One region of the uncultured Acetobacterium sp. genome, then DNA from elsewhere that is predicted to be linked to it. Evidence: a T-box and tRNA genes for the amino acid it is inferred to sense, from the RefSeq annotation. Region 1 holds a T-box; the other regions hold tRNA genes.

Evidence for each region. A T-box is a leader RNA that pairs with one kind of tRNA and senses whether it is charged. The one in region 1 lies ahead of pheS (phenylalanine--tRNA ligase subunit alpha), so its partner is inferred to be a tRNA-Phe.
Region 2: it encodes a tRNA-Phe, which carries the amino acid that the T-box ahead of pheS (phenylalanine--tRNA ligase subunit alpha) is inferred to sense. The anticodon was not compared.
Region 3: it encodes a tRNA-Phe, which carries the amino acid that the T-box ahead of pheS (phenylalanine--tRNA ligase subunit alpha) is inferred to sense. The anticodon was not compared.

What each region holds. Positions count from the first base shown of each region.
Region 1 covers NZ_CAKMJU010000026.1:2,886-13,464, reverse strand. Annotated here, with positions in the region: gene QZ998_RS04195 (ABC transporter permease) at 1-77, shown strand, start outside; gene QZ998_RS04190 (ATP-binding cassette domain-containing protein) at 79-873, shown strand; ribosomal protein L20 leader region at 917-1,048, shown strand; gene infC (translation initiation factor IF-3) at 1,056-1,580, shown strand; gene rpmI (50S ribosomal protein L35) at 1,694-1,897, shown strand; gene rplT (50S ribosomal protein L20) at 1,921-2,277, shown strand; gene QZ998_RS04170 (TrkH family potassium uptake protein) at 2,409-3,785, shown strand; gene QZ998_RS04165 (TrkA family potassium uptake protein) at 3,800-4,468, shown strand; gene QZ998_RS04160 (RNA methyltransferase) at 4,471-5,262, shown strand; T-box leader at 5,342-5,570, shown strand; gene pheS (phenylalanine--tRNA ligase subunit alpha) at 5,652-6,674, shown strand; gene pheT (phenylalanine--tRNA ligase subunit beta) at 6,688-9,066, shown strand; gene QZ998_RS04145 (DNA-processing protein DprA) at 9,109-9,987, shown strand; gene zapA (cell division protein ZapA) at 10,085-10,579, shown strand, end outside.
Region 2 covers NZ_CAKMJU010000056.1:70,885-81,463, forward strand. Annotated here, with positions in the region: gene QZ998_RS09000 (PLP-dependent aminotransferase family protein) at 1-108, opposite strand, end outside; gene QZ998_RS09005 (pyridoxamine kinase) at 212-1,066, shown strand; gene QZ998_RS09010 (RecX family transcriptional regulator) at 1,075-1,785, opposite strand; gene QZ998_RS09015 (hypothetical protein) at 1,999-2,559, opposite strand; gene QZ998_RS09020 (M23 family metallopeptidase) at 2,674-4,062, opposite strand; tRNA gene QZ998_RS09025 (tRNA-Phe) at 4,375-4,450, opposite strand; tRNA gene QZ998_RS09030 (tRNA-Ile) at 4,460-4,536, opposite strand; tRNA gene QZ998_RS09035 (tRNA-Pro) at 4,558-4,634, opposite strand; gene QZ998_RS09040 (cation-translocating P-type ATPase) at 4,833-7,223, opposite strand; gene QZ998_RS09045 (GatB/YqeY domain-containing protein) at 7,423-7,866, opposite strand; gene rpsU (30S ribosomal protein S21) at 7,878-8,060, opposite strand; gene QZ998_RS09055 (histidine triad nucleotide-binding protein) at 8,167-8,511, opposite strand; gene mtaB (tRNA (N(6)-L-threonylcarbamoyladenosine(37)-C(2))-methylthiotransferase MtaB) at 8,524-9,852, opposite strand; gene QZ998_RS09065 (16S rRNA (uracil(1498)-N(3))-methyltransferase) at 9,855-10,579, opposite strand, start outside.
Region 3 covers NZ_CAKMJU010000025.1:7-10,585, reverse strand. Annotated here, with positions in the region: gene QZ998_RS04050 (2-hydroxyacyl-CoA dehydratase) at 1-1,345, shown strand, start outside; gene QZ998_RS04045 (response regulator transcription factor) at 1,666-2,361, shown strand; gene QZ998_RS04040 (ATP-binding protein) at 2,371-4,122, shown strand; gene QZ998_RS04035 (Gx transporter family protein) at 4,230-4,766, opposite strand; gene QZ998_RS04030 (NusG domain II-containing protein) at 4,763-5,113, opposite strand; gene QZ998_RS04025 (FAD:protein FMN transferase) at 5,257-6,342, shown strand; gene QZ998_RS04020 (M20 family metallopeptidase) at 6,425-7,582, shown strand; gene QZ998_RS04015 (class I SAM-dependent methyltransferase) at 7,598-8,341, shown strand; tRNA gene QZ998_RS04010 (tRNA-Val) at 8,418-8,493, shown strand; tRNA gene QZ998_RS04005 (tRNA-Asp) at 8,509-8,585, shown strand; tRNA gene QZ998_RS04000 (tRNA-Phe) at 8,881-8,956, shown strand; tRNA gene QZ998_RS03995 (tRNA-Gly) at 8,963-9,037, shown strand; tRNA gene QZ998_RS03990 (tRNA-Cys) at 9,047-9,120, shown strand; rRNA gene QZ998_RS16875 (16S ribosomal RNA) at 9,355-10,379, opposite strand.

The DNA of each region.
Region 1 (10,579 bases):
CCATTGCCTTGTCACTGCCAGTCTTTAAAAGCTATCTGCGCCCCCTCAAAAAATCGATGAATGGAGGCGGTCAATAAAATGTTGGTAATCAATAATATCGAAAAAAAGTTTAATGCGGGAACGGTCAATGAAAAAATCGCCTTAAGTCATTTTAGTCTGTCGCTGGCAGAAGGTGATTTTGCAACCGTCATTGGTGGTAATGGTGCTGGTAAATCGACATGTCTCAATTGTGTGGCGGGCGTCTTTGGTGTTGATCAGGGCACCATTCTGATCGACGGCGAAGATGTCACCAAGCTGCCCGAACACAAGCGCTCTAGCCTAATCGGCCGGGTCTTTCAGGATCCGATGATGGGCACGGCTGGTAATATGGGAATTGAAGAAAACCTCGCCCTGGCCTATCGTCGCGGTAAGACCCGGTCACTGAGCTGGGGCATCAGCAATAAGGAACGCGAAATTTACAAAGAATATCTCAGTCATCTGGACTTGGGGCTGGAAAATCGCCTGCATGCCAAGGTTGGTCTATTGTCGGGGGGGCAGCGTCAGGCCTTGACCTTATTGATGGCGACCCTTAAAAAACCAAAGCTTTTGTTACTCGATGAGCATACCGCTGCCTTGGATCCTAAAACAGCCGATAAGGTGCTAAGTCTCAGTGATCGTTTCGTCCATGAAGGAAATCTGACGACCCTGATGGTAACCCATAACATGCGTCATGCCATCGAACATGGCAATCGCCTGATTATGATGCATGAAGGACGGGTGATCCTTGATATCAGCGGCCAAGAAAAACAGAAGCTGACGGTTGAAGATTTACTCAAACGATTTGGTCAGGTCAGCGGCGAAGAGTTTGCCAATGACCGGGCGCTACTTTCTTAAAAAAACAGTTGACAATAAGCGTGAATAGGCATATAATAGTCGAGTAACAAAGTAGAGGAATCCCACTTCTCACCTCATTTCTCAGGGAAATAGGTAAATATGAATGAACGCATTACAGATGTTCGTTAGTATTTTTTTGCAGGTGGAGTAACTCTACCTGCAATTTTTATATATGGAGGTATATTACTATTAGCAAAGATGTTCAACACGAAATTAATAACGAGATCCGCGATCGCGAAATCCGTGTCATTGACGAAGCCGGTGAAATGCTAGGAGTCATGATTACAAAAGACGCTCAGAAATTAGCCGATGAAAAAAATTTGGATCTAGTGAAAGTTTCACCAAACGCCAAACCGCCGGTTTGTAAGATTCTTGACTACGGAAAGTTTCGCTATGAAGAAATTCAACGATTAAAAGAAGCTAAGAAAAATCAAAAAGCTGTGGTTATTAAAGAAATTCGTATGTCGGTTCGAGTTGAAGAGCATGATATTAATGTTAAAATTAAAAATTGCATCAAATTCTTGGAACAAGGTAGTCGTGTCAAAGTGGCGATTCGTTTCCGAGGTCGTGAAATGGCTTACACAGAACAGGGAAAAGAAGTATTGCTTGATTTTGCCGAACGTGTTTCAGATCTTGCCGTGGTTGAAAAAGCCCCTAAAATCGAAGGCCGAAATATGGTTATGTATTTAGCCCCCAAGCAAAAATAAGTAAATCAACGTGTTAATTGACTATCTGCTACCGGAATTTAGCGGTCTTTGATTAAGTTCTGCAGATATAGTTTTTTATAAAAGATACCTTGTACAGGGAGGAGGAAATAGTTATGCCAAAAATGAAAACACACCGTGGTGCTGCAAAGCGTTTTAAAATAAAAAAATCAGGTTTTATTAAACGGACAAAAGCAGGAAAACGTCATATTCTTAATAAAAAAAGCAGTAAGCGAAAAAGAAACTTAAGAAAAGCAACTGGCTTGGCTCCTGGAGATGCTAAAGTCGTAATGAAAATGATCAAAATGGTAAAAAGATAATATTTGAAGATAGGAGGAAATAAATAATGCGAATTAAAAAAGGCGTAAATGCCAAGAAGAAACACAAAAAAGTACTTAAACTTGCAAAAGGCTATTATGGAGCCAAGAGTAAGTTATATAGATCAGCGAATGAAGCCGTTATGCGAGCACTCAGATCTTCATATGTTGGCCGAAAAGAAAAGAAGCGAAATTTCAGAAGATTATGGATTACCAGAATCAATGCTGGTGCCAGAATGTATGACTTAAGCTATAGCAAATTTATGTTTGGTTTAAAACAAGCTGGTGTTGAAATTGACCGTAAAATCTTAGCTGATTTGGCCATGAATGACAGCAATGCATTCAAAGACTTAGTTGAAGTATCAAAGAAAAACATGAACTAATCGTACGAAAAAAACTTCTCAACGGATTATCCATGCTTGGGAAGTTTTTTTATTGTAGATTATTGTTGCTTTTTCATAACAGCGTGTTAAAATGAGTATGGTTGTTAAATATTTTAGGTGGAGACAAGATCGTGGCAGAAAAATTACGTTGGAAGTTCAATAAGTTTGTTGGTCAGCGCTCCCCCGCGGAAATGCTGATTTATGGATTTGCCCTGGTGATTCTGCTCGGAGCAATCCTGCTTACCCTGCCGATAGCCAGTGCCTCAGGAGCGAGTGGTGGTTTTGTCAACGCTTTGTTCACCGCGACCTCAGCAGTCTGTGTGACAGGCCTGGTGGTTGTCGATACCGGAACCTTTTGGTCAAGTTTCGGGAAAATAGTTATTATTTTTTTGATTCAGATTGGCGGCTTGGGTTTTATGTCATTGACGACGATGTTTTTTGTGTTGGCCGGGAAACGGATTACCATCAAAGATCGGCTGTTAATACAATCTTCGGTGAATATGGATTCGATCTCAGGGATCGTCAAATTTACCAAGTATATTTTCTTCTCATCGCTGGTGATTGAAGCAATCGGGGCATTACTATTGGCACTCGTTTTTATTCCCGAATACGGGTTTTTACAGGGCACTGCCTATAGCGTTTTTCATGCGATCTCAGCTTTTTGCAATGCCGGCTTTGATCTGTTTGGGAACTATGCCAGTTTAACAAAATATGTCGGTAATTTCATTATTAATTTTGTTATCGGTGGTTTAATCATCCTCGGCGGCTTGGGTTTTGCGGTTACCAGTGATTTAATTAATGTCCGCAAGTTTGAGAAAATGAGTATGCATGCCAAGCTGGTTTTAACAGTCACTGGGATTTTTTTGATTATTGGATTTGTTTTCTTTTTTATTTTTGAGTATCATAATCCCAAAACGCTGGGCAATTTATCCCTGCCGGTAAAATTCATGGCCGCTTTTTTTCAGTCGATAACACCGCGAACTGCTGGCTATAATACCATCGATATCGGCGCCCTGACAGCTCCGTCCTTGTTTTTAACCATGCTTTTGATGTTTGTCGGTGCTTCGCCAGGCTCGACCGGTGGCGGTGTTAAAACAACCACCTTTGCGATTATCGTGATGACGGTTGGCTCGGTGTTGCATGGGAAAAAAGATGTTATTGCCTTTAAACGAACAATTATGGATCCCGCTATCCGGCGGGCAATTTCAGTTGTTGTGATTGCGTTGGCTATTGTCATCTTGATGATTTTTGTGTTATTATGTACTGAACCAGATGCTTCTTTTGAAACGATTGTTTTTGAGGTGCTTTCGGCATTTGGCACGGTCGGCTTAACAACCGGATTGACCCCGCAATTATCAATCGGGGGAAAAATAGCGATCAGTATTACCATGTTTGTCGGTCGACTGGGTCCTCTGACGGTAGCCTATGCGATATCACGTAGTGAAAAGCGATCGCGCGAAAACGTCGGTAATTTTAAATTGCCGGAAGGCAATATTATGATCGGCTAGAGGAGGAGTATTAATTGAAAGAAAAGCAGTTTGCAGTCCTTGGTTTAGGGCGTTTTGGTGAAGCACTGGCCATTACCCTGAGTGAGTTGGGCTGTAATGTTGTTGTTGTCGATAAAGACGAAGAAAAAATTCAAAGCATTGCAAACCAGGTTACTTATGCCGTTCAAGCGGATGTGACCGATATCAACACGCTCAAGTCGATCGGCTTAAAAAATGTCGATGCTGTTGTTGTTTCGATCACCTCTGATATTAATAGTAGTATCATGGGAATTGTCAATGCTCAGGAGCTGGGTATCAGCGAGATCTATGGCAAAGCCAATAATGCTCAGCATGAAAAGGTATTGCTAAAACTCGGGGTAAAGAAAGTCTTTTCTCCGGAGCGCGATATGGGTGAGCGGGTTGCACATAACCTTTTTTCAGGCGATTTTATCGATATTTTAGAGCTCGATACCAATCACTCGATTGTCGAAGTCGAGTCGCTTCATGCCTGGGAAGGCAAAACCCTCGATCAATTGAATCTTAGAGAAAAGTATGGCTTAAATGTGATTGCCATTCGCACCCTCGATGTTTTGAATGCTTCACCCTTAGCTAGTGATATCCTTCATAATAAAGATAAACTGATTGTCATGGGCGAAAACCGCTCGATTAATGAGATCAATAAGCTATCCCGAAAAGATCATTAGTGATGTTTTTAGAAATCAGCTCAAAAAATAATGATCAAATCAAATATTTGCGGAAACTCAGTAGTAAGTCTTTCAGGGATGGGCAAGCTGCCTTTGTAATCGAGGGAAGCAAGCTTTTTTTAGAGGCATACAAAAAGCAATTGCGCTTTAAACAGGTCTTTGTAACAAAAGAATGGTTAGCAATTAATCCGGATTTGGTCAGCCAGTATCTAATGGTTTTAGCTGGGAATGGTGTCAGTATCGCGGTTGTTGAGATGTCAATTTTGTCATCTGTTTCCAGTTTGCAAAAACCGGAAGGGATCATCTGTGTACTCGACAAAATAAAGCTCCAACCAGGAACATTCAAACGATATGTGATTCTCGAGGATGTTCAGGATCCTTACAATGTTGGTACGATCATCCGAACGGCTGATGCGGCAGGCTTTGACTGTGTCATCACATCAGTCAAAACGGCCGATATTTATAACGAGAAGGTGCTACGCGGCTCAATGGGTTCGGTCTTTCACCTGCCAATTTATCAGGTTGAGTCATTGTTTGACTATGTCAGGCACTTAAAAAGTCAGTCGGTTACGATCATTGGCACCGCCTTGACGGGCAGCTGCTTATGGGAACGCAAACCCTTGAGCGAACCATTTGCGATTGTGATGGGCAATGAGTCTCAAGGGATGTCGGATCAAATGTCTAAGTGCTGTGACGTTTTACTCAAAATTCCCATTTTTGGTCAGGCTGAATCGCTAAATGTGGCAACCGCAGCCGGGATTATTATGTATGACCTGGTTAGAGATTTTAAATAAGTTAGTTTTACTGAAAAATCACACAGTAAAATCACACAGCGAAATGATTACACAATTATAATAATAACAATTAAATAGATTATCAACAATGATAGAGCCAGTAAATAAATTTTAAATTTTACAGAGAAAAAATCCCAGGCTGAGAGATTTTGTATTTAGATTTATTGAAATTCCCTCTGGAGTTTTAGATGTGAACGCCATCGCAGTTTTGATGGCCGCTAGCTTCTAACGTTAATTGCGTTAAAATTTTGAGTGAATACATAAAGTATTAATTTAAGGTGGTACCGCGGAATTATTTCGTCCTTTATTATAAGGACGATTTTTTTATTGAATCATTTAATTTAGGAATTTATTTCAGTAGTTTAACATGATAAAAAAGGAGAGAAGTAATGGAATTAGAACTTAAACAAATAAAAGATCGCTGTTTGGCTGATCTAAATCAAGTTGCAGAATTAAAGACACTCGACAATGTCAGAATAAAGTACCTGGGCAAAAAAGGCGAGTTAACGATCGCCCTCAAGGGGATGGGTAAACTGTCCAATGAGGAACGTCCGATTATTGGAAAATTAGCCAATGAAATCCGCGAAGAAATCGAGACTAATATTTTAGCCCAGAAGTTCTTGCTTGAACAAAAAGAAATTGAAGCTCAGATAAAAGAAGAAGGCATTGATGTATCGCTGCCGGGCAAAAAGCACCAGGCTGGAAATCTACATCCACTCACCACAACCGTCAACGAATTAAAAGAAATCTTTTTGGGAATGGGATTTTCGATTGCCGAAGGTCCCGAAATTGAATGGGCTAAATATAATTTTGACTATTTAAATGTTCCCCAGGATCACTCTGCCAGAGACTTGCAGGATACCTTTTATTACCAGGACGATATTGTCCTGAGAACCCAGACCTCCCCGGTACAGGTGCGGGTCATGCAGGATCAGAAACCACCACTACGGATTATTTCGCCAGGCCGGGTCTATCGATTTGACGAGATCGACGCTACCCATTCGCCGGTTTTTCATCAAATGGAAGGCCTGGTCATCGACAAGGGCATTACCATGAGCGATCTCAAAGGAACCCTTGATTTGTTCGCCAAAAAACTATTTGGTGAGCAGACCAAAACGAAATTCAGACCACACCAGTTTTATTTTACCGAGCCAAGTGCGGAAATGGATGTGACCTGCTTTAAGTGCGGCGGGATTGGCTGTAAGGTCTGCAGCAACACCGGCTGGATTGAAATCCTGGGCTGTGGCATGGTTCACCCCAACGTCTTGCGATTCTGTGGGATTGATCCCGATCAATACAGTGGCTTTGCCTTTGGGATGGGACTCGATCGGATTACCATGATCAAGTATGGCATCAATGATCTGCGGTTATTATTTGAGAATGATTTGCGTTTCTTAGCGCAATTTAAATAGGAGGAAGCAAAGTATGCTCGTTTCACTAAATTGGTTAAAAGAATTTGTTGATATAAAAATGTCCCCATATGATTTTGGCGAGGCGCTGACCATGTCAGGTACCAAAGTCGAAACATTAACGGTTGTTGCTGAACAGGTTGAGGGTATCTTGACAGGCAAAATAACAAAAATTGAAGCCCATCCCAATGCCGATAAACTGATTGTCTGTACAGTTGATCTTGGAGACAAAGAACTGGTGATTGTCACCGCTGCCAAAAACGTCTTTGTTGGTGCGATTGTGCCGGTTGCCATTGATGGGGCGGTAATTGCTAATGGTAGCAAAATCGGTCGGAGTGATTTTAGAGGACTGATTTCTGATGGGATGTTCTGCTCAATTGAAGAACTGGGCATGAACAGTGATTTATTTGCCAAAGAAATTGGCGAAGGGATTTTGATCCTGCCGGACAATACCCCGCTGGGAATCGATACCAGAGAACTACTTTGGCTCGATGATGTGATCATTGATGTGGAGTTAACCGCTAACCGCTCGGACTGCCAATCGATCATTGGGATCGCCCGGGAGGCATCCGCAACCCTGGATCTTCCTATGTCCAGTTTTGCAACTTACGCGGCTGCTGAGACTCAAAATCAGATCGACGATTATTTGTCGGTAAAAATAGCAGATCCAGCCTGCCCCCGCTATGTCGCAAAGATGCTAAAGGTTAAAACGATCGAAGCGTCACCGCTGTGGCTCCAGGTTAAACTACTAAACAGTGGCGTTCGTCCGATTAACAATATTGTCGATGTTACCAATTTAGTGATGCTAGAGCTGGGGCAACCCCTGCATGCCTTTGATTATCATAGCCTTCAGTCACAGGAAATTGTGATTCAAAGAACCACGGATAAGCAGATCGTCACCCTGGATGATAAAGAACGCGAGATTGATCAAACGATGCTGATGATTACAAACGGCAAGGCGCCAGTCGCGATAGCCGGGGTAATGGGCGGTGCGAATTCTGAAATAACAGAAAAAACCAGTCTGATCGTTTTGGAATCGGCTAATTTCAACAAGGCTAGTATCCGTTTAACAGCCAAACAGCTTGGTCTTAGAACCGAGGCGTCAGCGCGTTTTGAAAAGGGCGTTGATCCAGAACTCGCCGGCATCGCGGCCCTGCGGGCGACCCAGCTGCTTTTAGAAATCGGTGCTTGCGAGGTGATTGAAGGGTTGATCGATGTTTATCCCAACGTCGCACCCTTAAAAAAAGTCAACCTCGATATTAATTGGTTTAATGCTTTTGTTGGGATAACACTGACTATTGATGAGATAAAAGCCATGCTGAGTCGCTTGTTTTTCAAGGTTGAAAAAATCAGTGATGCTATTTTAGAAGTTGAAGTACCCAGTTTTCGACCGGATATTGAGCTAAAAGAAGATCTGGCTGAAGAAGTGGTGCGGATTTTTGGCTACGATATGATCCCGGGGACGATCATGGGGGGAGAAACCATGGTTGGCGGAAAAACGCCGGTTCAAAAATTTGAAGATGCCCTTAAAAATATCCTGGTCGGACAGGGCTATTATGAAACCCTGACCTCCTCGTTTACCAGTGAAAAGCGTCTTCAGGGACTGAATTCACAACTCGGTGATGATCTTATTGCCCTGATTAACCCGCTCGGCGAAGAAAATAGTATCATGCGGGGTAGCTTAATCGGACATCAATTGGAAGTGATTGCCTTAAATGATAGCCGAAAAAACCCAAGTGGCCGATTTTTTGAATTGTCTTATACCTATCATAAAAATGACAAGCCCGGGGAATTGCCGATCGAGGAAAAGAAATTGGCAATTTCTAGCTATGGTAGTGGCGATTATTTTGAACTAAAAGGGATGGTTGAGCTGTTACTGACGCATTGCGGCATTCAATATCCACAATTTATTGCCGGTGGATCAGACTTTCTTCATCCCGGCCGTAAGGCAGAAATCTTTGTTAACGGCAGACGACTGGGCGAAATTGGTGAGATTCATCCGATCGTGGTTAAGCATTATCAGCTGCCAAAACGTTGTTATGTCTGCCAATTGTCTTTTGAAGCGATTTTTGACTGTGCAAAAACGGATAATAAATTTACCGATCTGCCGAAATTCCCGGCATCAAACAGAGATTTGGCAATTGTCTTAAAATCAGAAATTCCAGCTGCAGTCATTGAGACAACGATTCGCAATAATAGCGGTGAAATTCTTGAAAGCATCGAATTGTTTGATGTCTATACCGGGGCGCAAATACCCGACGGTTACAAGAGTCTGGCCTATGCCCTAAACTTTAGACATCACGAACGTACCCTTAACGACAATGATATCAGTCCGGTGATTGATCAAATCCTTTGCCAATTAAAACAATCCTTTGATGCCCAGCTGCGCGAGTAATCGCTTTAATTTGGGGTATAAATAAAAGTATGGATAAAAAGCATGAATCGCTTATCTGAACTTATTATCGGGCTGAGGCAATTAAAAGGGGTCGGACGTCAGAAAATTAAACAATTGCTGGACATGATTATTGCACCCGAATCGCTTTCATTTAACGAGATCATTGAAATTGGCCAAACCTTTCATTTAATTTCAAGTCAAATTTATCAAGCAGACATTGCCCAAGCCCTGGCTTATGCCAGGCGGGTAATTGATGAGTGTGATCAGTTGGGAATTCAAGCGGTTAGCTATTTCGATGATCGTTTTCCAGAGAGTCTTAAATTTGATGATCAGCCCATCTTACTCTATTATAAGGGCGATCTAAAAATTTTAAATCATTCGAAACGGGCGGCGGTTATCGGCAGCCGCAGTCCGTCACAACTAGGCTGTGATTTTGCCTTTCAGGCTGGTAAAATTCTTGCCGAAAATAATTTTGTGGTGATCAGCGGATTGGCTGTCGGGGCTGATGATTGCGGTCACCGCGGTTGTCTGGAAGTTGGCGGAAAAACCGTCGCTTTTTTGCCATCGGGTTTAAGCTCGGTCTATCCCAGTTCAAATTGCCGGCTGGCCGAAAAAATTTGTACTTCGGGGGGCGCCTTAGTCTCGGAGTACAGTCATCTTGAAACCGTGCAACCCTATAAGTTTATCGAACGCGACCGGCTGCAAAGCGGCGCGAGTGGGTTTGTGATCGTATCAAGTTTTTCACCGGGAAGCGGAACCATCCATACCCTTCGTTATGCCAGCAAATACAATAAACCGATTTACTCGATCCCGGTCATTTATGACCAATCACGGGATGGCTTTAATCACATCAGCCTAAAAAATATCGACTTTCAAATCAAGGAAAACACAGACCTTAATTGTCTGATCGAAAATTATTAATTGATAAATCATTTGTAATTCTTTAGGTTATTACATATAATAGAGTAGAACATCCTTAAACATTTAGAGAATTAAATTTATTTCACAGGAGGAAAAAATGCCTGAACAAACAATAATGGAATTACGCATATTAGATACCGAATTTAATTTGAAGGCAAAGGGAAACGAAGAGCATATAAAACATGTTGCTGATTACGTCAATGCTGAGCTAGAACGCGTCAAGACGGCTAATCCTTTTACCAATCATATTCGGATTGCGATTCTAGGCTGTATGAATATTACTGAGCGGCTTTTTATTGCAGAAGAAGAAGTTCGCAGCAGTGAAGAAGTCAAAGCCAAAGAAATTGGCGAGATTAATCAAGTCAAAGAAGAGCTTAAACAAACAAACCAGCGATTAGCTGAAGAACTAGAGAAATTTGAAACGCTGGCAGAAGAAAAAGAATTGCTGCAAAAAGAATTAGAAGAAAAGAATGATTTGCTGGCTCAATATCGTGAGCATTTACGACAAAGCAAGATCGAAAGCGAAACCAGCCGCAAAACAATCTTAGACTTGCAGAATCAACTATTTGAAAGCCAGATTGAACTGGTAAAA
Region 2 (10,579 bases), on a different contig from region 1:
GAGCTTCTCGCCATACTTTAAATTACCCTCGGTTATTTCCTGTTTGATAAATTCATAAATCTCAACATAAAGAAAGGCACCCTTATTTTTAAACGGTATCGTAATCATCTTATCTGCTCCTTAGCTGAACCCATTGTTTTTCGATTAACTGATGCTTTTTACAGGTTCAATTTTAACATATAATAAGATCATTTAAAATAAGGAGTTGCAAATGTATAGTAAACAAAAGCGGGTTGCCGCTATTCATGATATTTCCTGCGTCGGCCGATGTTCGCTCACCGTGGCACTGCCGATTATCTCAGCCGCCGGGATCGATACCAGTGTTTTGCCTACCGCCGTACTGTCTACCCATACCGGCGGTTTTGAAAATTTCACCTACCGCGACTTAACCGACGATATCAGCCCGATCGCCGCCCACTGGCAATCCCTTGACCTGGAATTTGACGCCCTTTATAGTGGTTTTTTAGGCTCCTATGATCAAATCGATCTGGTAGCCAAACTCTTTGATACCTTCCAGTCAGAGAAAACCCTGATTCTGGTCGACCCGGTGATGGCCGATCATGGCCAACTCTATTCCATTTATACCCCTGAAATGGCCAAAGGTATGACCAAACTTTGCGCCAAAGCCGATATCATCGTACCCAACCTGACTGAAGCCGCCTTCTTGCTTGATGAACCATATATCGGCGAGGATTATGATCAAAACTATATCGAGGATTTGCTGATCCGGCTGTCCCAGCTGGGTTCGAAAAAGGTGGTCATTACCGGGATTTCCTTTGATCCCCAACAGTTGGGGGCGGTCACCTACGACGCCGTAGCCAGGACCTTTGACTATGCTTTTAATGAGCGGGTAGCAGACTATTTCCACGGCACTGGCGATATTTTTGGAAGCACCCTTCTTGCTGGCCTGCTAAATGATTTCAATCTAAAAAAATCCACCCAAATTGCGGTGGATTATACCAGAGAATGTATTTTGCGAACTGTCGAACTGGGTCAGGAAAAACGCTTTGGGGTCTGTTTTGAACGGGCGATACCCTACCTGATTAAGCGCTTGGGATTATCATAATCCGCCTCCTAGTCCTCTTCGAGCTCTTCCTGCTGGGCTGCTATCTTTTCACTAATCAGCTGATAGGGATAACCCCGGCCAATCAGGCTCTTTTTAATTTTGAAGGTCAGCTCTTTTCCGGTTGCTCCCTTTTTACGGTGGGTGCGGTCATACTTTTGATAATCCCGGTCAAGCTTTTCACTCAGCTGCTGGTCTTTTATTGCCAACTCATCCGCAGTTAATTCCAGATCGGCAGTTGATTCTAGCGATTCTTCTTCTAAAACCAGGGTTCTAATCATTTCTAGCACCATATCAGTGGGATAACCCATTCTTGCCAGCCGATCATAGAGCTTTTTTTTCTTCTGCGCTGGTGCTTGACCCTTTAATGCCCGCAGGTTTTTTTTTGCCACTGTTTGACAGCATCGATATTCCTCATCCTTTGGAAACAGATCTTCAAGCGAAAGCAGCAAGGTATCACTAATCCCTCTTTTTCTTAAATCCTGAACCAGACGTCGGGAACCATAATAATTAAAATGACGATTATTTTCGACGTAGTTTTTCAAATAAACCTGGTCATCAATATACCGGTAGTCCTTAAGCTTTTCGATCACCTCAGCAATTATTGTATCAGCGATGTTCTTTTTCTTCAGATACTGGGTCATCTCACTGCTGGTTCGTGCCTTATAAGACAGATATTTTACTGCCATGTCGATCGCTTTTTCCCGAGTTATTTCAGCCATCCTGCCACTCCTCCTTAAAAAAAACACCAGCCACGGCCGGTGTTTAAACGATAAAAATTACCTCAGTACCGACAAATGTTACATCTAATTGTCTGCATCGGGGCGAACAGGTTGTAAACCTGTACGATCCCGCAGCCGACAATCGATTAACAATTGATCGGTACAGCTAGCTTTGCGACAACCTAAAACAGCAGCCATGGCCAGTGATTTTTTTTATTTTACACGTGCTTTTAAGGCCGATAGCATGGCTGCAAAATCTTTGGTCTCGGACAGGGGTACCATCACTTCGACAGCTTCAAGCTCGCTTAAGTTTTCGCTGTTAATATTCTGATACGCGTCAATAAGAGCCTCAGCTTGGTTTAATGATGTTACGGTTCCGATTTTTTCATCATCCATAAAAACATCTGCTCCACTCACATAAAGGGGTATGTTCTTACTGTTTAGCACCTCAATGCAGGTTTCAAAATCCATCGGATTCTCAACCCTGCCCTGAATCAGTTCAAAGCCATTGCCCAAATGAATATTATCGTAATTGTAACATGTCATCAAATTCGTTTCGATGCGATCAACCGCCGATTTAAAGACCGCCGCAGACTGAACATAGCCGAGACTTTCGCCACGGTAAAAAACCTGATAACCCTGGGTTTGACCACTAACAACACCGACGGTTGCCATAATAAATAAAATCATAAACGTGACAATACTACGCGTTTGTCTTTTTCTCTTTCGTTGTATCCGTCGTTTTTCTCTTTCATTCTTCATAGTTTCATCCATCTATTTACCTCTTGTTATTATTCGTTACTTTTTCGTTACATAATGATACCATATTTATATAAGTTCCGCAAGATTTTTAGAAAAAAAAAGACACCTTTTTAGGGTGTCTTTTTTTTATATGGTGTCGCCGGAACTGACATTGAAGTAATGGCTGATCGGTTGGGCCTCGTTATTTACCCGCACCTCAAAATGAACATGATTAGCGGTGGAGGATCCTGTTGATCCCATCCCACCAATCCGCTGCCCTTGGGTTACGGTTTGGCCTTCTGATACATCGACCGAACTAAAATGCCCGTACAGGGTTGAGTAGCCATTGCCATGATCAATGATGACACATTTTCCATAACCCCCATACCAGCTCGATAAGGTAACCGTTCCTGATGCTGCCGCATAAATGGCTGTTCCTTCCTTGTTTAGGATATCAATCGCTGCCGACCGATAATGATTGCTGTAATAACCGCCATCATAATTCCGGAGAATCTCGCCAACGCGACCGCTGGCCGGAAGAATAAACTGCACCTGAGGGCTTTCTACAACCACTTCTTCTACTGGTGTTTCCGCTGGTGGCACTTCTGCTGCCGGAGCGTCAGCCACTGGTTCGACTGGTGGTTGCGGATCTTGCGGATCTTGCGATTCTTGCGGTTCTGGCTCTGGAGCATCAACTACCGTTTCTGCCGGCATTTCCGGAACTTGGGGTTCAAGTGCCGGAGTTTCTAGCGGCTGATTTTCCTCAACTGCTGCCGCCGGGTTTTGTTCAGACTGAACACCTGCAACGATGGTTTCACTTTGCGGGGTCTCCGCTTCTGGTTCATCGGCTATTGCTACATCTGCTTCAATCGCCGGCGCTTCAGCCACAAAGATGTCCGAAGCTGCTGCTGTTTGGGTTTCCGGATCACTGACTGAACTGCTAACCGGTTCGGGCACTGGCTCTTCTTCAACCACTCGCGCTGTCGAAGCTGTTTGGACTTGGGCTGTTTCATTTAAGCTTTGTTCCTGGGCGGCAACCGTAACGTTTGGCGGTACATTATCCGTTCTGGCAACTTGAACCTGAGTTTTAGCATTCTGCTCCTCGGCTCGCATCGATCTGATCACCTCGGCAATTTCTGTCGCTGTTAAAAATTCTGTGGTTCGCGCCATCCGTATTTCGTAGTCACTGCCTGCTCCGTTTCTGCGGACGCTTTTACCGTCATCGGCATCGCTCACAGCTGCTTCAAAAGCCTCGATACTCTCAACGTAACCAATACTTGCTCCCTTGTAAAAAACCTCATAGGCACGGGTTTGTAGATCAACTACCCCAGCTCCAACCAAGACTAAAAAAGTACAGACCACAATTGCGGAACCGCGCATTTTGAATTGCCATTTTTTGTCATTGCTTAATGATTGGTCATGATTGCGCTCAATCAATTCAGCCCGCTCAACTTCATCTGCATCGGTTGACCAATTGTAATGGTGCTTTTTTAATCGTTCCCGGACTTTTTCAAAAATATTCTGGTTTTTTTCCACGCCACTCCTCCTTGTTACAAATTATTTACAAATATGATACCATGTGGTTATATACTTTACAAGTTTTTTGTGTTTTTAATCCACTTTAACTCTATCGATGGTGTTCAATTCATAAATCAGGAAGCGCAGTAGTTATACTAAAATATGCGTCAACAATTCGTCGTCAACCCACCCTAAACCTTTAATCAACTACAGTTCTGGATAACCCGCAGCATTGACTTGGTCGTTTGTTTCGGAGGATGATTTTAACTGAAAAGAATCGGCACTTCAAAAAATAAAAAAAACAGCTTTCGCTGTTATCTTAACAAGTGGTGGTGCCCAGAGGCGGAATCGAACCACCGACACGGGGATTTTCAGTCCCCTGCTCTACCGACTGAGCTATCTGGGCAAAAAAATATGGTGGGCCTTCAGGGGCTCGAACCCCGGACCTACCGGTTATGAGCCGGTTGCTCTAACCAACTGAGCTAAAGGCCCACAAGTAATTTTAAAAAAAAATGGTCGAGGTGAGAGGATTCGAACCTCCGGCCCCATGGTCCCAAACCATGTGCGCTACCAAACTGCGCTACACCTCGATACAATACTTGACTATTATAAATGTTTTTATATCTGTTGTCAATCTTTATTTTATCTTTTATTCTATCTTCGCTCTTTCAGATAAAGCTTATCTTTGACGACTTGCTTATTATAGCATGATCAAATAGCTAATTGCAAGTCTTTTTTTCACAAAAGAATCAAATTTCTGATCCTTTTGTGAAAAAAGTTTAGCTTTGCTATTTTTCCCATACTGTCGCCTTAGTCGTCGTTTTATCTTTTTGGTGACGATTCAGCAGACCCTCGACCTGATCAATTGTCCAGCTGAAAATCCTCAGCAAGGGATAGATGTTTAAAATGACAATCCCTAGCACAATAAACATCGCCGGCAGAAAATCTTCAATCGGCAAAAGGAAAAACAAATTTTCCAAAAACAAAACACAACACAAGAATGAAACAGTCATCGCAAAAAATAGTGCCCAACGCTTATTATCGAGGGGCTGACAGACCCGAAAAAGAATAACCAGTCCAATTAAACCGGTCGAAATCACCGCCAGCGTAGAAATCTGCTGCTGGTCCATTGCCAGATATGCTCCCACGATCATAATCATTACCACATTGAAGACCACCGTTAAGGCGCCCGGCAGCGATTTTTTTAAAACCTTTTCCAGAAAATTCCCGGTGATGCGGCTCTTATTTGGTTCTAGTGCCAAAAAAACAGAAGGTGCACCAATGGTCAGCGCACTGATTAAGGTGAGTTGGATCGGCACAAAGGGATAAGCCTCATTGGCAATAATCACAATAATCGCCAGCATTAGCGAAAACATTGTCTTTACAAGAAACAGTGATGCCGCCCGGGTAATGTTATTAATGACCCGACGCCCTTCCATCAAAACCCGGGTAAAGCTGGCGAAATTGGAATCCAGCAAGACCAGTTGCGATACCTGACGCACCGCATCACTGCCTTCGGCCATCGCGATGCTGCAGTCCGCTTCTCGTAAGGCCAAAACATCGTTGACCCCATCCCCGGTCATCGCGACGGTGTGACCCTGACTTTTAAGGGCTTCAATTAACAGTCGTTTCTGGCCTGGGCTTACCCGGCCAAAAACGGAATAGGTCAGCGCTGCCTTGTGAACATCCTGGTCTTCAGTGAGGGTCGATGCATCGACAAAATTGTCCCAGTCCAGCAGTCCCGCCCGGTGTGCCACCTGAGATACCGTGATTGGGTTATCTCCGGAAATCACCTTGATATCAACGCCCTGGTTTCTAAAAAACTCCAGCGTTTTCTTGGCTTCCTGGCGAATCTTATCGCCCATTGGCAGTAGTGCAATGGTTTTGATATGTTCTGGCAGGCTGCCATCTTGATCAAAAGGCTCTTTAGCATACCCCAGCATTAAAACCCGATTACCTTGACTGGCATAATGCTCAACCTTTTCCTTGATCTCATCGTAACGCTCTTTTAAAATAAATTCCGGCGCACCAATCACAAAGGTGCCCTGTTCCGCAAAAAAAGCGCCACTCCATTTTCGCTCGGATGAAAAAGGGATGACCCGATCACATTGCCATTTTGGTGCCTCCCCCTTACAACTTTCACTAAGCGCTCGATAGGTGGCATTGTCATCTTTTAAATTGGCGATTAAAGCCCGGATCGCCGGAACCGGATTCTTGTCATGACAAATGGTTTCCATTGACAAGACTTCCATGTTTCCTTCGGTGATGGTCCCGGTTTTATCCAAACAAAGGACATCCACCCGAGCCAATGTTTCAATGCAATAGAGCTCCTGAACCAGAATCTGATGACGCCCCAGGCGAACCACACCAATTGCCAGTGCGACGCTAGTTAAGAGCACTAACCCTTCGGGGATCATCCCAATCAGAGCCGCTACTGTTCCGGTCACACCATCCTGAAGCGGCAAACCCTGAACGACCAGCTGCCGATAGAGCAGCAATAAACCGAGCGGGACAATTACAATGCTAATGCTTTTCATAATAAAGCCCAGCGCATTCATAATTTCTGAGTTTGGTTTTTTAGCGACCTTAACCGCTTCAACCAGTTTAGAGGCATAATTTTCCAGACCCACCTGGGTCACCTGCACGGTGGCTTGACCGGATACCACAAAACTGCCAGACAGCAGGGTATCACCTTGATATTTGATAATTGAATCCGACTCGCCAGTCAACAGCGACTCATTGACTTCTAATTCGCCTTTTACCACCTGGGAATCCGAAGGAATCTGTTTACCTGCTTTGAGGATTAGAATATCATCCATCACAATTTGTTCAAAGACGATTTCCTTCTGACTGCCATCCCGCAAGACAATAACATGGGGCTGAGAGATCAGCGAGAGCTTATCAATGGTTTTTTTTGCCTTAATTTCCTGAATGATGCCAATAAATGTATTAACAATAACAATATTAATAAATAGCAGATTTTGAAACGACTCCACAAATATAATCATCAAGGCCAGGATGATGTTAAGCATATTAAATAAGGTTAAGCTATTGTCTTTAATTATTCTGCCGATGGTTTTTGTTTTAGATTGGGGTTGGATATTAACCTGACCGGCCGCTATCCTTTCTTCAACCTGGGCTTGCGTCAGTCCAATTTCAAGGTTGATATTATTTGTCATTGAATCCTCCCGAAAAATTTATTCACTGCTTGGATTATAACATCATAATCTTAAAATACCTTGTAGCAGCACTGGTCTTAGAATACCAACTATAAGATCAGACAAATAACATAGTACCAGCCCTTCAAATTTTCCAGACAAAAAAAGAAGCCTGCCGCGACGACAAGCCTCTTTATATGTGTAGTATTAATTTTTTTTGCTATGCCAGACTTTCTCTGACCACTTGATTAACAAGCTTTCCGTCTGCCCGACCTTTAAGCTTCGGCATCAGGGCACTCATTATTTTTCCCATGTCTTTTGCGTCAACTGCACCGGTTTCTTTGATCGTTTCGGCCACAATCACTTTGATTTGATCAATCGTTAATTGTGTAGGAAGGTAGCTCTCGATGATTTTTATTTCTTCTAGAGCTTGCTGGATTAAATCGTCTCTTTGAGCTTTCTCAAATTCGGCCAGGCCATCCCGACGTTGTTTGAGCTGTTTTGCAATAATTTCAAGAATCTGGTCATCTTCCAATTCCACTTTCTGATCCTTTTCGACCTGTAAAACAGCCGCCCGAATCATCGTAATGGTGGATTTCTTAACCTTATCCTTTTCCTTCATTGCTGTTTTTAAGTCAGCCTGTAATTGATCCTTTAATGCCAATTAGTCACATCCTATCTTTTTTTCATCTTTCTTTTTCTAGCTGCTTCTGATTTTCGTTTTCGCTTTACGCTTGGCTTTTCATAATGCTCTCTTTTTCGAATTTCAGACATAACTCCAGCCATTGCAGTTTTTCTTTTGAAACGTCGCAATGCACTTTCGAGTGTTTCATTTTCTTTAATTTTTACTTCAGACATTTTCAACCCCCCCCTCTAATCCGTTGCTAATTTCCGGTACGGTTAATCAACATGGTATGAGTCAAACTATATTATACGCATTATTTGATGGGCTGTCAATTATTTTTCAACCGGGAGGCCATAATAATGGTCGACCACCTAATAAATGGTAATGCAGATGGGGCACGGTTTGATTGCCATCCTTGCCGCAGTTATTGACCAGCCGAAAACCAGTTTCAGCAATCCCGCTTTTAAGGGCAATGCGATTGGCCACCGTATGGATATGGCTGATGATATCGTCTCCCGCCGGCACCGATAGAATCGACTCAAAATGTTCTTTGGGAATAATGATTACATGAACCGGAGCCTGGGGCGCAATATCATTAAATGCAATGACCTGATCATCTTCAAAAACCACATCGGCCGGAATTTCCTTTTTAACTATCTTACAAAAAATACAATCTTGGGACATCTCTTCCTCCTGTTATATTGAATCTCCGATTAGTTTGTTCGTATATCGACTATTATATGATACCCTAACTTTTAAAATTCTACCATTAATTTTTTCATCCGTCTTGAGCCTAACCGGAAGATAGTTTTTGGTATGGCCTTCATAACCCGTGGTATCTTGGGTTGCTTCAAACAAGACCTCTGCCACAAGACCATCATTTTTCTTTAAAAACGCTTGTTCCAGCTCTTTGGATACCTCACTAAGGCGATGACTGCGGAAATTTTTTATCGTTTCATCAATCTGATCGGCGAAGGTTGCGGCTTTGGTTCCTGAGCGTCGGGAATATTTAAAGACATGGATTTGATAAAAACCGACCGCGTTGGCAAAGTCGATGGTCTCACTAAATTCTTGCTCAGTTTCGCCGGGGAAGCCAACCATCACATCGGTGGTAATCGCAGCCAATGGGAAAACCGCCCGGATCTGGCTGACAATCTCCAGATATTCAGTGGTAGTATAACGACGCCCCATCCGCTTTAACACCGTATCGCTACCGCTTTGCAGTGACAGATGAAAATGAGGGCAAAAGCTTTCAAGCGCTGCCAACCGCTTAAGCCGCTCCGGGGTGATAAATTTAGGCTCCATCGATCCCAGGCGGATCCGTTTAAGCCCGGGAATTTGATCAAGCGCTTCGATCAGATCAATCAGATCGCCTTGATCGGCAGCCGCTCCGGCTTGATCGACCCCGTAGGAGGCGATATGAATACCCGAAAGGATGACCTCCTGATAGCCGATTGATACCACCCGGTTCACTTCTTCGATGATCTGTTGCTGATTGCGACTCCTGACCGGCCCTCTGGCAAAAGGAACAATGCAATAGCTGCAAAATTGATTACAGCCCTCCTGAATCTTAATAAAAGCCCGGGTCTTGCCCTTGACCTCCGAAATCATCAGCGGTTCAAAGATTTCTTCATCCATTATATTTGAGACAAAATCCCGTCGACTGGCATCCTTGCGATGAGCCTCAATATAGGAAAGGATATCGGCACGATTTTTGGTGCCAATCATCAGATCCACTTCCGTTATTTTTTCAACCTCGTCCGGCGCCACCTGAACATAACAACCGACCGCACAGATAATCGCATCGGGATTGATCCGCTTGGCTTTGCGGATCATTTTGCGGGATTTTTGATCCCCCAAGTGGGTCACTGTGCAGGTATTGATCACATAAACATCGGCAAGCTCGGTGAAATCGACAATCGTATAGCCGCCTGCCTCAAAGATTTCCATCAAGGCTTCACTGTCGTAGGTATTGACCTTGCAGCCCAGGGTCATAAACCCAACTTTTTTTTGCGCATTATTCATCCTTAACTTGATCCGCCTTCCATCCAGTAATTCAATTGGCTGAGCACTACCATGCCAGCGGTTTCGGTTCTTAAGATCCGTCTGCCCAGGGTTACGCTAATTACCCCAGCGGCTTGACAAGCTGCTGCCTCCTGGAGATCAAAGCCACCTTCGGGACCAACGATCACAGCAATGCTGAGTGGCTTGTCGGTTTTGCTTATTTTTTGAAAGGCTTCCAGTGCCGCCTTCAAGGTCAGCCGGTTTTCGTCCTCATAGGCTAAGATCATTAAATCGTAATGATCCACTTGGTTTAATACTTCTTTTAAGGTTTGTGGCAACAAAATCTTGGGGATAATCCCCCGCTTGGACTGCTTTGCAGCCTCATAGGCGATCCGCTGCCAACGCTCGAGCTTTTTATCCTGCTTGTCTTTAATTTGGGAAACTGCCCGGAGCGAAGTAAAGGGAACAACCTGATAAACCCCCAGCTCGACGGCTTTCTGAATGATCACTTCCATTTTTGTGCCCTTGGGCAGCCCCTGAAATAGGGTGATACGCATTTCGGGCGTTTCTCCCTGGGATCGGTATTGTCTGGTAATGCTGCCGGAAATAGTCTGGTCTCCGGGGGTGTTTAAGGACACCAGGTAGTCGGTGCCCTGACCATCACAGACTTCAATAAGATCGCCCTTACCCAGTCGCAAAACCTTGGTGATGTGTTTGAAATCTTCACCTGAGATAGTAACCATTGATT
Region 3 (10,579 bases), on a different contig from region 1:
CGAGGTCAATAATCTCGGCGCCATCCGAATCCGGATGCGATCGCTTAAGGCGGCAATGATCGAACGCGAGAAAAACAATATTGTGGTAACACCAACCCCGATGAAACAGCGGGTGGTCTTTACCAAGGCGATGAAAAAGAACCACACCCTGCTGGCTCCACAGATGTCACCAATCCACTTTGATTTTATTGAGGAGGCGATGTCGAGCCAGGGATATCACGTCGTGGTCATGCCCAGTGTCGATAATGCCGCCATTGATGAAGGTTTGACCTACGTTAATAACGATGCCTGTTATCCCACCATTATCACCACCGGTCAGATTATGGCTGCCCTGAAATCAGGAAAATACGATCTTGATAATGTGTCCGTTTTAATGACTCAGACCGGCGGACCCTGTCGTGCCTCCAACTATGTGGCCTTTATCAGAAAAGCCCTGGAATCAGCCGGGATGTCCCAAATACCAGTTATTTCCCTTAGTGCCATTGGTCTGGAAAAGAATCCCGGATTTAAGCTCACCCTGCCGCTGCTGTCCCGGCTGTTAGTGGGGATTGTCTATGGTGATCTACTGCAACGGGTGGTCAGCGGTACAAGACCCTATGAACGACATCCCGGATCGACTGAGGCGTTATACCAACACTGGCGGACAAAGATCAAAGCAAATATGAAAAATGGCAATCTTCGGCATTTCAAAGAAAATGTCTGGGCGATTGTTAATGAATTTGATGCCCTGCCGCGCATCGACAAAAAACTGCCCAAGGTTGCGATCGTCGGAGAAATTCTGGTAAAATACCATCCCACCGCCAATAACAACCTCCAGGCAGTGTTAGAAGCCGAAGGAGCCGAGGTGGTGATGCCGGACATGATGGACTTCTTTCTCTATTGTGCTTATAATCAGGTCTTTAAATACGAGGAACTGTCAGGTAAGCGGAAATCGATGAAGCGTGCTAAACTATTGATTAAATTCTTGGAGTTTTCGCGAAAAAACATGAAAATTGCGCTGGCAGCCAGCACCCACTTTCATGCCCCATCGACGATTGAGAAAAAGGCCCAAAAAGCCCAGGAGCTGATTTCACTTGGCAATCAGGGCGGCGAAGGCTGGTTCTTAACCGCTGAAATGATGGAGTTAATCGATGATGGGGTGGAGAATATTGTCTGTGTTCAGCCCTTTGCCTGTCTGCCTAACCATGTTATGGGAAAAGGGATGATCAAACCGATCCGCCAAAAATACCCGTTATCCAACATTGCTCCGATCGACTATGACCCGGGAGCCAGCGAAGTCAATCAGCTAAATCGCATCAAACTGATGATGGAAACCGCCAAACGAAATTTGGAAGGCAAAAATTAGAGAAAAATAAGTAAATTAAATATGTAAAAATCAAAAAAAGACTGACCGCTAGGGGTCAGTCTTTTTGGTTTAAATAAAAAAAGAACCGCTTCAGTAGAAACAGCTCGTTTTTCTAAATGAAAAAGGGGAGTAATTCATTTAGAGTTAAAGGATTATATGTAATAAATTCATTATAGGGCGATTAAACACAGAATACAATCATTATTTTTCTTATAACGTTTTCAGAAATTTGTAATAGTTTACAATTTAATCAAGAATTTACATAAGAGAATTCCAAAATATGGTATAATCTCGTTAAACAAAAAATACAAGGAGTCAAGATGAAAAAAATACTGATAGTTGAAGATGAAACAAATATATATGAGCTGATCAAATTCAACCTTCAAACGCATGGGTTTGAGGTGGACGGAGTCCAGGACGGTGCAATGGCGATAGATAAAATACTTAGTGTTTTGCCGGATTTGATTATTCTAGATCTGATGCTGCCAGGTAAAGACGGGATTAGCATTTGCCGCGAGATCCGAGCCAATAGCATCATCTCTTATATTCCGATCATTATGTTAACCGCCAAAAGCGAAGAATTTGACAAGGTCTTAGGACTTGAAATCGGTGCGGATGACTACATCACCAAGCCCTTTGGCGTCAAAGAACTTTGTGCCCGGGTAAAAGCGGTTTTAAGACGGACTGAGATTCTTTTATCAAAAGAGGACGAAGCTATTTTGATTGGCGATTTACATATTGAGCCGAAGGCCTTTGAGGTTTATCAAAACGGTGAAAAACTGGCACTTACCTTAAAAGAGTATGAATTACTGGTCTTTTTAGCTAAGCATCGCGGACAAGTATTAACCCGCGACCAGTTGTTAGACCAAATCTGGGGATTTGACTATTATGGTGAAACCCGAACCGTGGATGTGCATATTCGCTATTTAAGAAAAAAAATAGAAGAACAGTCCGAAGATGGCAAAAAATACATCGAAACCGTTCGCGGCGTTGGGTATCGTTTTATTGAGAAATAGGAGAGAGCTATGAAGAAACGATTGTCCATTTCACTGACAATCATTATCGTTGTCAGTATTGCAATCTGTGGTTTGTTTACCACCATCAGCTATCGTCAGAGTTATTATGCCGATACCGAGAACAACATAAAAAAAAGCAGTAACTACATTATGGATTTTATGCTCCCAGCGTTTCTTGAAACTGGGGAAATTGACAACCTGGATAATTTTTCCCAAAGCACGAATGTGCGGATGACAATCATCAATCCCCAGGGAGAGGTTACCTACGAATCCTTGCAGGGGCTGGAAAGTTTGGATAACCATAAGAATCGTCCTGAAATTAAGGGTGCTTTGGAGGGCGCTGTTACGACAGAGGTGCGTTATTCAAAAACCTTCAAGGATGAAATGATCTATGTGGCTACCCCTTATTTTGGTGAAGATCAATCAGTTGTAGCAGTGCTGCGGATTTCGATGCCAGTGAATGCCATGGATGATGCCATGTTTGAAATGATCAACAATATTATTTTTGTGATATTAACGACAATTTTGGCAACATCATTGCTGATTAATTACTTTATCAATCGGGAGCTAAAACCGCTCGAAGAGGCATCAGCTTTTGCCAGAGAAATCGCTTCAGGAAAATATGGACAGCAGCTGACCATGATTCGGGAAGACCAGATTGGGGAGCTGGTCGAATCACTCAATCAGATGTCGGTGCAACTCAATAACTCGTTTACCGAAATGAATCAGAAGAATGCTGAACTCACCGCGATCTTGTCCAATATGAATCATGGTGTCATCGCCATTGATAAAAAGAACCATATCGTCCATTTGAATGAAGCTGCTCGTCAGGTTTTGCGTATTCCGATGAAGGAAGCCGTGATCGGAAAAAATATTCTGGAAGTCTATCGGGAGGCCTTTATCCTGGAATTGATGAATTACCTTGAAAATGACAACTGTGAAAAAACCAGTTTTGAGTCTCGCATTCATTCCAATCAGGTTTTACGGGTTTATATTAATCAGATTGAAGAAAATAATAGCATTAACGGTCATATTATTATTTTTGAGGATATTACCCTATTGAAAAATTTGGAAAAAATGCGGCGGGATTTTGTAGCCAATGTGTCACATGAATTAAAGACACCGATTACCACCATCAAAGGTTTTATTGAAACCATCCAGGTAAATCAAATCACTGACCCCGAAACCCTAGAACGTTTTTATTCCATTATCTATGAAGAAAGTGATCGTCTCAGCCGATTAGTCAGTGATATCCTGGTCTTGTCCCAGTTGGAAAACAAAGGTGGCTTTGACCGAAAATTTGAAATGATGCTGATGGATACCGAAGTAATGCAAATTTTTGATATTCTAAAACTGAGTGCCGAAGCAAAAGAAACAACACTGGTATTAAGCTGTAAAGAATCGATAGAACTGGAGTTTGTGCCGGATGAATTTCGGCAGATGATGATCAACCTCATTGATAATGCCATTAAATACTCGGAATCCGGAAAACAGGTGGAAGTCACCATATCTGAAGAAGGTGAAGATATCATCATCCAAGTACAAGATCACGGCTATGGAATTCCAGAAAAGGATGTCGCTCGCATTTTTGAACGGTTTTATCGGGTCGACAAGAGCCGCTCCAAGGAAAAAGGCGGCACCGGTCTGGGACTGGCGATTGTTAAACATATTGTTAACAATAATCTTGGGAAAATAGTCGTGTCAAGTCAGGTTGGCGAAGGAACCGAGTTTAAAATCCAATTGCCAAAATACAAATATTAGCAGAGGTAACAAACTACCGTACCGACCAAAGACCCTTAGGTCACAACAGGCAAACAATTGTCGGTACTGGGTTACGCTTATTAGAATAGCCGGTCAGGTTTGACCGGCTATTTATTTTGAGGTAGGTTTAGTTTTGAGAAGATGGTGGTTTTGTTAAGCAGCCGCATCAGTTCTCGGGCGGTGATGCCGATAAAGAGTCCGGTGGGGATGGCCAGCAGCATCAGGAAAAGGAAATAGAGCAGCAGGCTGGTGGTTTGGACAACAATGGCAGCAACAATGACCTGGCCGAGATTGTGTGTAATCGCGCCAAAAACACTAATTAGGATGATCGATATTTTATCTTTAAAAAAGTGCAGCAACAGGCTCATCACCAGCAGGCTTAACAGTCCACCGCCGAGACTGTAGACAATCGAAAAGCCGCCGCCAAACAGGAAGCCGGCCAAAAATATCCGGGCGATCACCACCAACAGGGTTAAAGGCCAACCCAGGGTCAGCAATGAAACTAGGGTGATGATATTGGGTAGACCGATCTTGGCTCCGGGAATGGGAAGCGGTAAGGGGATCAAGCTTTCAACATAGCTGAGGATTAGCGCCATGGCGACATAAAGGCTTAAAATAACCAGTCGGTAAGCTTTCGAATTCATCGCGATTCACCACTGCTTATAACTTCCACCACTAGTTTGTGAGGCAGACAGACTATCGTTTCCCCGGGGCTGGAAATCGGGTAAGTTCGGACACAAATATGATCGGGACAATCGGCCTCGACTATTTTTGCGGTACCGTCTGAAATCTCAAGCGTATTAGAACCTAAAGCATCAACAAAGGTTTCGGTGTGATCTTCTGAGAGCGGAAAAATGGCTTCCACCGTGCCCTGACGCGTGACTCGAACTGAAAGCGGCGCATCGGTAGCCCTGACTAAATAAAAAACGGCAATACCAATTAAACAGCTAGCAAGTAAGACGAGGATAATAATGATTTCGTTCTTCTTCATAGAGACCTCATTAATTATTAATTTAAGAATGCTCTTATTTTATCTGAAAAATAGCCGATGGTAAAGTCTTTACCATTTTTTTATGTTTTTTTTCAAGGTCTTTGGTATAATAGTGTTATTTGTTAAAGGAACTGGTGTACGTTATGAATCGAAAAAGCATGAATAAAAAAAATGCTAAAAATCAGGGCTGGAAAATCGCTGGCATGGGCTTTGCTGTATTATTTCTGACAATATTTTTATCGGGATGTGATCAGTCCAAGACGATATCCCGCAGTGATTTTTTGTTGGACACCTTTGTCAGCATAACATTATTTGGGGAAACTGACGAGCGTTTATTGGATAAACCGTTCGCCCGGATTGCCGAATTAAACAGCAGTCTCACTGCCTTTGAAACTGAAAGCGATTTGGGACTGATTAAGGAAAATGCTGGGATTAAACCAGTTAGCGTATCTGCAGACACCTACAAAATCATTGCAAAGAGCCTGGCCTACTCCCGAGATTCAGGTGGATATTTCGACGTGACCATCGCTCCATTAGTCGATCTCTGGGGCATTCACTCTCCGGAAACAAAGAACGCCCCAGCTTCGGAAGCGATTAATGCGGCGAAAGAAAAAACGGATTATAGAAAAATCGTTTTAAATCCGGCCGATCAATCGGTTTATTTAACCGAGGCAGGGATGGCTGTAAACTTGGGGGCCATTGCCAAGGGCTATATCGCTGATGAAGCGATGGCGGTTCTAAAACAAGAAGGGGTAGAGCATGCGCTCATCAACCTTGGCGGAAATGTCTTGGTGATGGGTGGAAAAGCCGATAACAGTGACTTTGGGGTAGGTGTCGAAGATCCCCGAAATCCGGGCAATGGATACCTGGGAGTCTTATCCCTCAAAGACGGTTCGGTAGTGACCTCGGGAGATTATCAACGTTATTTTGTAGATGCAGCCGGAAAAAAATATCATCATATCTTAGACCCATTTAGCGGTTATCCATCCGATTCCGGGCTTATCCAGGTAACGGTGGTGGCGAAAGCATCAGTGGATGCCGATAGTTTGTCGACAATCCTGTTTTTAGTGGGGCTTGATGAAGGTCTGAAAAAGGTTGAAGCATTGCCCGATGTGGAAGCTATTTTTATTACCAATGAAAATAAGATCGTTGTCACCAATGGCTTAAATGATGCGTTTGTATTTGATGAAGAAAACTATGGCGATACCTACACCCTGGCAATACGTTAATTATTGTGTGTTTCTAACTTATCAGGTATGATAGATTAGAGTTTGGATGGGATGAAAAAAAGAATGAAAAAGAAGGAATAAAATGCAATATAGTGAGCGAGTAAAAAATTACGATGAAGAAGCGATCCGACTGCGGCGTGAACTCCACCAAATACCAGAAGAGGGGTTTGATTTAACAAAAACCCAGGCTTACCTCATCAATTATCTGGTAGACCTGGGATATCAGCCGGAAAAAGTGTGCGAGACCGGCCTGATTCTTTATATAAAAGGGCAATGTGACGATGATGCCATTGCCTTTCGGGCCGATATGGACGCCCTTTGCATTTTGGAAGAAGTCGATCACGCCTATGTTTCCCGTCATCCTGGATGGATGCATGCCTGTGGACATGATGGACATATGACGATGAATTTGCTTCTGGCAAAATATTTGGCCGATTTTCCCGATCAACGAAAGAGAAGTGTTCTACTGATCTTTCAGCCGGGGGAAGAAGGACCTGGTGGGGCAAAACCGATGATCGAGGCCGGAATCCTGGAAAAATATCCGGTTAAAGCCATCTTTGGCTATCATCTGTTTCCCTTCATCGAGGAAGGTATGCTGGCAACAAAGGCCGGGCCGATGATGGGGCAGAACAGTGAATTTTTTATAACCGTTCATGGTGTCAGCGGGCATGCTGCACAACCGCAGCGGTCAATGGACGCGATCGTTGCAAGTGCTTCTTTGATCACTTGCCTCCAGAGTATTGTCAGTCGAAACACCAATCCGATGGAAAGTGTGGTTATCTCAATTGGATTGCTAAATGGTGGAACGCGCGTGAACGTGGTGGCCGATGAAGTCAAGCTTGGGGGAACCATCCGTTCATTTAGCGATAAAAGTCACGAGAAACTACATCGTCGGATTGAGGAAGTTGTAAAAGGGGTTGAACTAACCCATGGCTGTAACATTGAATTGAAATTCATTGAAATGTATCCGCCAGTTGTCAACAATGAACGATTGTATGAGATTTATAAAGAACTGATCCCGATTGAAAACAGGGTTCCTTTTCGAAAAGTTATGTTATCTGAGGATTTTTCCTATTTTCAGAGAGAAGTTCCGGGATTGTACATCGGGTTGGGAACCGGTAATGAGGAAAAAGGTTATAATAAAAACCTGCATACTTCAGATTTCAATTTTGATGAGACGGTTTTGTTAAAGGGATTGGAAGCATCGCTTAAATTGATAAACTATTCAAAAAATTATTAAAACAGGAGAGTTAATATGTACGAAGAATTTGCACAGGTTTATGATGAACTGATGAAAGAAATAGATTATTCAAAATGGTCAGATTATATACAGCGGCTATTTTTAAACAGCAAGCGAGAAATCAAAACTGTTTTGGAGTTTGGCTGCGGAACCGGGAACATTACCTGTAAGCTGGGTCAAATGGGGTTAAATATGACAGCGGTGGATTTATCTGAAGCGATGCTAACCGTGGCAGATGAAAAAGCAGATCGGATGGGACTCAAAAATATTCAGTTTTATTTGGGTGATATGAGTAATTTCCAGATCAATCAAACCTTTGATGCCGTTATTTCCTGCTGTGACAGTGTCAATTATCTGCCTGATCTAGAAGCGCTGCAAAGCTTTTTTCTAAGCAGTTATGAATGTCTGGAAAGTGAAGGTCTGCTGTTGTTTGACGTTAACACCGTCACTAAATATAAAAAAACCATTATGGATAATACTTATGTCTATGATCTCGATGAGATATTTTGTGTTTGGGAAAATGAACCGCATTTTGCAGAAAATGCCATGCATTTCAATTTAACCTTTTTTGAGAAGAACAAGAATGGCACCTATAATCGTCATGAGGAGACTCAGGTTCAATATTTCTTTACCATAGAAGATATCCATCGATGCCTGACCACAATTGGTTTTAAAAATATGAAGTATTATGATTTCGGAACTTTTCTGCAAGGTAGCAATGAAGGTGAACGTATTCAGGTCACTGCCGAAAAAAGATAAAAATCCATAAAAATTTAATAAAATAGTTGACAATTAGTTTTTACCGCCGTATAATAACACTTGTATCTCAACTGATGGTCGCATAGCTCAGCTGGGAGAGCACCTGCCTTACAAGCAGGGGGTCACAGGTTCGAGCCCTGTTGCGACCACCATTTTTTTATACTAGCGGCCTGGTAGTTCAGTTGGTTAGAATGCCAGCCTGTCACGCTGGAGGTCGAGAGTTCGAGTCTCTTCCAGGTCGCCATAAGTTTTATCCCAATTTCTTGCAGAAATTGGTCGGAAGTTGAGCGCGAGCGAAACGACAGTGATAAGACTTACGCATTTTGATTGAAAACTCATCCGATCAGGATGAGAAGAGTTTTCGATTAAAATACGATCCAATAAGAAGTTGTAGAATTAAATAGCAGATATTGCTACCCCAAGGTTAATAGGAATTTCCTGAATATTGGGTAATTAACCATGGCGTAGTAAAGTCATGCAACGGACTTTAAACGTTTAACACGGTTGCTGTATTATCTATTGTTTACTATTTATTATATGCCCAAATAGCTCAGTCGGTAGAGCAGAGGACTGAAAATCCTCGTGTCGGTGGTTCAATTCCGCCTTTGGGCACCATCATCAGCGGAAGTGGCTCAGTGGTAGAGCATCGCCTTGCCAAGGCGAGGGTCGCGAGTTCAAATCTCGTCTTCCGCTCCAATTTAATTAGGCGCCATAGCCAAGTGGTAAGGCACGGGTCTGCAACACCCTCACCCCCAGTTCAAGTCTGGGTGGCGCCTCCAAAAAAAATGCAGATAATTAAAAAAAACAGCTTGACAATCACAAGAAACGACGATATAATACAAAAGCTTCTTCAGTCGGAAACGATTGCAGGGCGGCGGTCATAGAAAAGAGAATAGTACCATAAAACCTGTAAAACAGCCAAAACATCCGTAAGGGTGCATGATGGCTAAAATAGAAACAGAGAGATGCACTCTTTAAAACATTAACTCGGTAGAGGATAAAATACGTTATTCAAATGAGACAGCATTTTAAGCCTAACGGCTTTAAATACAAACTTTTATTGAGAGTTTGATCCTGGCTCAGGACGAACGCTGGCGGTATGCTTAACACATGCTCCGCTGCTTGTGCGGGTCCCCGTCAATTCCTTTGAGTTTCAACCTTGCGGTCGTACTCCCCAGGCGGAGTGCTTATTGCGTTAGCTGCGGCACTGAGTCTCCCCAACACCTAGCACTCATCGTTTACGGCGTGGACTACCAGGGTATCTAATCCTGTTTGCTCCCCACGCTTTCGCACCTCAGCGTCAGTATTTGTCCAGCAAGCCGCCTTCGCCACCGGTGTTCCTCCTAATATCTACGCATTTCACCGCTACACTAGGAATTCCACTTGCCTCTCCAATACTCAAGTCTTTCAGTTTCAAATGCATGTCACCGGTTGAGCCGGTACCTTTCACATCTGACTTAAAAAACCGCCTGCGTGCCCTTTACGCCCAGTAAATCCGGACAACGCTTGTCCCCTACGTATTACCGCGGCTGCTGGCACGTAGTTAGCCGGGACTTTCTTCTTGGGTACCGTCTTTTTTTCTTCCCCAATAACAGAGCTTTACGATCCGAAAACCTTCTTCACTCACGCGGTATTGCTGCGTCAGGGTTTCCCCCATTGCGCAATATTCCCCACTGCTGCCTCCCGTAGGAGTCTGGACCGTGTCTCAGTTCCAGTGTGACCGTTCGCCCTCTCAGACCGGTTACCCATCGTCGCCTTGGTGAGCTGTTATCTCACCAACTAGCTAATGGGACGCGGGTCCATCCTATGGCACCGGAGCGTTTAACATCAAAGCCATGCGACTTCAATGTATTATAAGGCATTACTCCCAGTTTCCCGAGGCTATTCCTTTCCATAGGGCAGGTTACCCACGCGTTACTCACCCGTTCGCCACTTTCTAAAAGTTCCGTGCAAGCACTTCGCTTTTGTCTCGTTCGACTTGCATGTGTTAAGCATACCGCCAGCGTTCGTCCTGAGCCAGGATCAAACTCTCAATAAAAGTTTGTATTTAAAGCCGTTAGGCTTAAAATGCTGTCTCATGAATAACTGTGTTTTATACTCTACCGAGTGCACTTTATCCTCTACCGAGTTAATGTTTTAAAGAGTGCATCTCTCTGTTTCTATTTTAGCCTCCGTCACCCTTGCGGATGTTTTGGCTGTTTTACAGGTTTTATGGTACTATTCTCTTTTCTATGACCG